DNA from 2 places in the Parathermosynechococcus lividus PCC 6715 genome. Region 2 is predicted to be linked to the other one. Evidence: riboswitches for the same ligand, from Rfam matches in the RefSeq annotation. Region 2 holds a riboswitch; the other holds the start of a gene.
What was found. Region 2 has a riboswitch for cobalamin ahead of BRW62_RS02605 (energy-coupling factor ABC transporter permease). Riboswitches for the same ligand answer to the same signal wherever they lie in the genome.

Region 1: it holds a riboswitch for cobalamin, as region 2 does, so the genes downstream of both, BRW62_RS12495 (sirohydrochlorin chelatase) here and BRW62_RS02605 (energy-coupling factor ABC transporter permease) in region 2, are expected to answer to the same signal.

Annotation. Positions count from the first base shown of each region.
Region 1 is NZ_CP018092.1:2,564,429-2,566,892, reverse strand. It holds gene egtD (L-histidine N(alpha)-methyltransferase) at 1-610, shown strand, start outside; cobalamin riboswitch at 674-806, shown strand; gene BRW62_RS12495 (sirohydrochlorin chelatase) at 840-1,865, shown strand; gene BRW62_RS12490 (2-isopropylmalate synthase) at 1,941-2,464, shown strand, end outside.
Region 2 is NZ_CP018092.1:517,876-520,339, reverse strand. It holds gene cbiQ (cobalt ECF transporter T component CbiQ) at 1-267, opposite strand, end outside; gene BRW62_RS02610 (energy-coupling factor ABC transporter substrate-binding protein) at 282-590, opposite strand; gene BRW62_RS02605 (energy-coupling factor ABC transporter permease) at 583-1,356, opposite strand; cobalamin riboswitch at 1,373-1,519, opposite strand; gene BRW62_RS14570 (LCP family protein) at 1,557-2,408, opposite strand; gene BRW62_RS14565 (LCP family protein) at 2,420-2,464, opposite strand, start outside.

The DNA.
Region 1 (2,464 bases), 610 kb from region 2:
TAGTGCCATAGCGCTGCTGAAGGATTATCCCCAACTGTGGATCAATGGCCTTGTGGGCACCTACGATATTGGCCTAGAGCACTTGCCCCCACCCCTTGCACCGCGACGCTTACTCTGTTTCTTAGGCAGTACCTTGGGCAACCTCTCACCGGTTGAGTGCCAACGTTTCTTCAGCCAACTGTACCGGGTGCTCAATGTTGGTGACTACCTGCTCCTAGGGGTTGACCTAGTGAAAGATACCAAGATTTTGCTTGCCGCCTACAATGATGCTCAGGGAATTACGGCTGCCTTTAACCGCAATATCCTTAGCCACCTTAACTGGCGATTTCAGGGCAACTTCGAGCCATTGGCCTTCGATCATCGAGCCATTTATAACCCAGTGGCACAGCAAATCGAAATGTATCTTGACAGCCAAAACACACAGACGGTAACCCTAACTGCCCTAGAATTGACCTGTGACATTGCCGCCGGGGAAAGCATCCTCACAGAAATCTCGCGGAAGTTTTGGCTGGATTCCCTAAGGTCAGACCTCGTGGCGGCTGGCTTGACGTGGGTTCGAGCCTTTACCGATCCAAACCACTGGTTTGCTCTATGTTTGTGTTGCCGGTGAACACACAGGAGGCGGTCTAGGGGGTAGCGAGTCCCCACCCCCCGCATAGACAGAGCCACAATACGCTCGTTAGAATTGGAAGGCTAACCGTGAAGAGCAGTTTGTAGGGAAACACCAGTGTAAATCTGGGGCTGTGCCGCAGCTGTGAGGGGAGCGATCCCTAAGCCAGAATGCCTACCTACTGCGGTTCACTCTATTTGTCTGCGTTGCACAGGCATGGAGTTATAGCGTGGTCGTTACTATTCAGCCCAACGATTCAATTCTTAATCCCCTGAGTTTTAGCCTTGATTTACCACCCTTACCCCAGCCCCGACCGCTACTGATGGTGGGGCATGGCACTCGCGATCCGCAAGGCCGCCAAGCATTTTTAGACTTTGCCCATGCGTATCATCAATTAGATCCTTGCCGCCCGGTCTTTCCTTGCTTCTTGGAGTTGACTCAACCCTCGATTTTTGAGGTTTTAAGCCAGTGTGCAGTAGAGGGCTACACCGATCTGTCGGTACTGCCGATTTTATTATTTGCGGCGCGCCATAACAAGTTTGATGTGACCAATGAACTGGATCGTGCTCGCCAAGCGTTCCCGCAGTTGCGCTATCACTACGGTCGCCACTATGGCATTGCCCCTGAAATTCTCACCCTCTGGCGATCGCGCCTTGAAATGCTCGACTCACCGGAATTTAACCCCCGAGGCATTGGCCGCGACGACACGGTGTTACTGGTGGTGGGACGTGGCTCGAGTGACCCCGATGCCAACGGCGATGTCTTCAAGCTAGCGCGGATGCTCTGGGAAGGTAGTGGCTACAAGACCGTTGAGGTGTGCTTTATTGGTATTACCCATCCCCGCCTAGAGGTAGGGTTTGCCCGCGCCAATCTCTATCAGCCGCAGCGGGTGATTGTCCTGCCCCACTTTATGTTCACTGGCGCACTGGTGAAAAAAATCTATACCCTGACCGCTACTGCCCAGCAACAGTACCCGGCGGTAGAATACGTTAACTTGCCGGAAATTGGGTTACATCCGCAGTTATTTTATTTAACGCGGCAACGGGAAATAGAAACCCTCACCGGCCAAGTGGCCATGAATTGCGAAGCCTGTAAATTTCGCTTGGCGGCGATCGCCCATGGTGCCGATCATTCCCACCATCACCACCACGATCACAACCATAACCATGAGTCTCATTCCCACGGGCATCATCACCCCAGTGTGAATTTAGATCATCTACCCAGCTACCATCAACGGATTTGGCAGGTTCCCTAGGGGGATGGCCACCTAAGGAAAATGCTAGACTAGGGGGTAATGATCCCTTTTTTCAAGCTTGGACGGGGCTTGTTTATGGCGATAAAGTATCCTCCCCAGACGGTTGATCGCGTTTTGATTTTTGACACGACGCTGCGGGACGGAGAGCAGTCTCCGGGAGCCGCACTGAATGTAGATGAAAAACTCACGATCGCCCGTCAACTGGCTCGGCTAGGGGTGGATATTATTGAGGCTGGTTTCCCTTTTGCCAGCCCTGGAGATTTTGAAGCCGTGCAGCGGATTGCCGAAGTGGTGGGCACCGAAACAGGGCCAGTGATTTGTGGCCTAGCACGAGCCACCCGCTCGGATATTGAAGCGGCAGCCAACGCCTTAAAACCGGCCTACTATCCACGCATTCATACGTTCATTGCCACCTCTGACATTCACCTTGAGTACAAGCTCAAGAAAACCCGCGCAGAGGTACTAGAGATTGCCCCAGAGATGGTCGCCTATGCCAAATCCTTTGTGGAGGATGTGGAATTCTCACCGGAGGATGCTGGCCGCTCTGACCCCGAGTTTCTGTACCAAGTGCTTGAGCGGGTGATTGCGGCAGGCGCCAC
Region 2 (2,464 bases):
GCTTGTGGGTGCCACCTGCACTAACAGGCTGGGCAGGCTCAACACCCAAAATAGGGCGATCGCCCCGAGCACCGCAGCATAAACCCGCCACGGGATGCGAGCATAGCCAACAACCCAGACACTGAGCCAGAGCCACAACAGCCCTTGACTGAGAGGATGGGCAAAAAACGTAAACAGGAGCAGGGCGATCGCAAAAAGGAGCTTCTGCTCGGGCGGTATGTGCCGTAGCCCATTCCGGTAGGCGTAGGAGTCAAGGTGATGGTGCATGCAGCACGCTACCGTTACTTCTCCCGGCGAATTTGAAGACGTTTTTGGCGGTGGCGCTCGGTGTATTGCCCCACCACAAAGCCAATCACCCCCGCCCCCAGACTGGCTTGCAGGGCAAAGAATAGTGACTCAACCTCCGCACTCTGGGGTTCAAACACCGGCGTAGCCCAAGGGGTATAATCGGGTGCAATGTCGGTAATGAGGTCTTCCGCTTGGGCGTCGGCACCTTCAAACTCGGCGTTAACAAACAGCAGCGGTGCTGCCCCAAGGAGCACAACGGCACCAAGCAGCAGCCAAACCTGCTTCGCTTTCGAGTTAACCATGGTGACCACGCTCCTGTAACAGATTAAGGGTGCGTAATTCTGCTGCGCAGTAAGTGGTGAGCCAGTTCCAGACTAAAACCGTCAATAGCCCCTCACTAATGGCAAGGGGAATTTGGGTGATGGCAAACACGGCGGCAAATTTGCCAAATGCGGCTGCCACCCCGCCAACACTATCGGGAAAGGCTAGGGCTAACTGCCACGCGGTGAGGGCATAGGTAATGACATTAGCCGCAAACGCAGCAGTAAACAGGGCGATCGCCGGCTTTCCGGTCAGACGCAAGATGCCGTTATAGCAGCCCCATGCCACCCATGGCCCGACCACTGCCATGGAAAAGCCATTGGCACCCAAGGTGGTCAAGCCACCGTGGGCAATGAGCAACGCCTGAAACAGTAAGACCAAGGTGGCCAACACCGTCATGATGGGTGGCCGAAAAAGAACCGTTCCTAGGGCAATTCCCGTCGGGTGGGACGAGCTACCGGTGACCGAGGGAAGTTTTAACGACGATAAAACAAATGCATAGGCACCCGCCAATGCGAGTAGTAGGGTGGACTCGGGCTGTGTCTTCACCTGTTGCCGCAGTGACCAGAGTCCCCATCCCAAAAATGGCAAGAACCCTAACCACCAGCCCAGCGCCCAGCCAACGGGTAAAAACCCTTCACTGATGTGCATTGCCACTGCCGCCCTCGGGCTGGCAATCACCATATACATCACCAGCAGGGCGATCGCCCCCAGCAGAGGGAGCCGCTTCCATTGCCTGACTTTCATTCATCTGTACCTCGCAGATATGCAACAATCCTCGGCGGGCATCCTGACTCAGAGCGGCCAAAAACCGTCATCACAGTTGCGGGACAGCGCCGGACTTGCACCGGACTTTCCCCCTTGCGTTCTGTGGCTGCTCCCCACAGAAACCGATTAGCGCTATTATAGGTCAGGACTGCTCGGTTACCCTTGGAAGCGTTTGCGCCTCAATGCAGGATGTCAACCCAATCGCGGCCAATGCGCACCGTTACATCCGACGAAATCACCCCAGTTGAGTTGGCCGACACCCGCCCAACCCCCAATACAGAGCGCACCATTTGAGCTGCACCCAAATCTCCTTGCTGCGCCAAGACTTCGGTTGCGGCGGCTTCTTGGTGCCAGTCATCGCTAATGATGACATTGCTGTAGCCATGATGGTATAGAAAGTCCGCCATATCTTGAGCCGCATCGGGACTTCCCGAGGCATTTTGTAACCCGATGCGTACCGAACCACTTTCACTCCAAGTGGGGCTGGCTGACACTGAGCGCGATCGCGCTGCAAAGTAAGTCTCAACGATGCGATCGATCCCGTCGTAGTCAAGGAGCCAGTAGCTGGCATCGTACCCATCACCACTAAAGCGCCCGGGCAACAGAATCATGCGCAGATTCTCAGGATCCGTGCGCAGGCTAAATTGGGCGATCGCCATCAGTTCGCCAAAGGTCAAATCGGTATCTACGTGTTTCTGGAGAACCTCGTGGAGTTGGGGGAGCCGCGTCAACATGACTGGATTCGCTAGTTTCGTTTGCAGCGCCTTGATCAACATTTGCTGGCGTTGTGCCCGGCCAATGTCACCGAGGTCATCGTAGCGAAACCGTACAAAGCCCTCAGCCTGCTCACCGTTGAGGGTTTGTAATCCAGGGTAGAGATCAATGTAGAGTTTTTGGGTGTGATCACTGTAATACATCCGCTTGGGAACATTGACCTCTACGCCCCCCACCAAATCCACAAGGGCACGAAACGCTCCCGGGCCAATGCGAATGTAGCGATCAACCGGAGTGTAGTTCAGGGTTTGACTCACCACCTTGGCAACTAGGGGACATCACCATAGACATTGGCCGCATTGATTTTATCAAC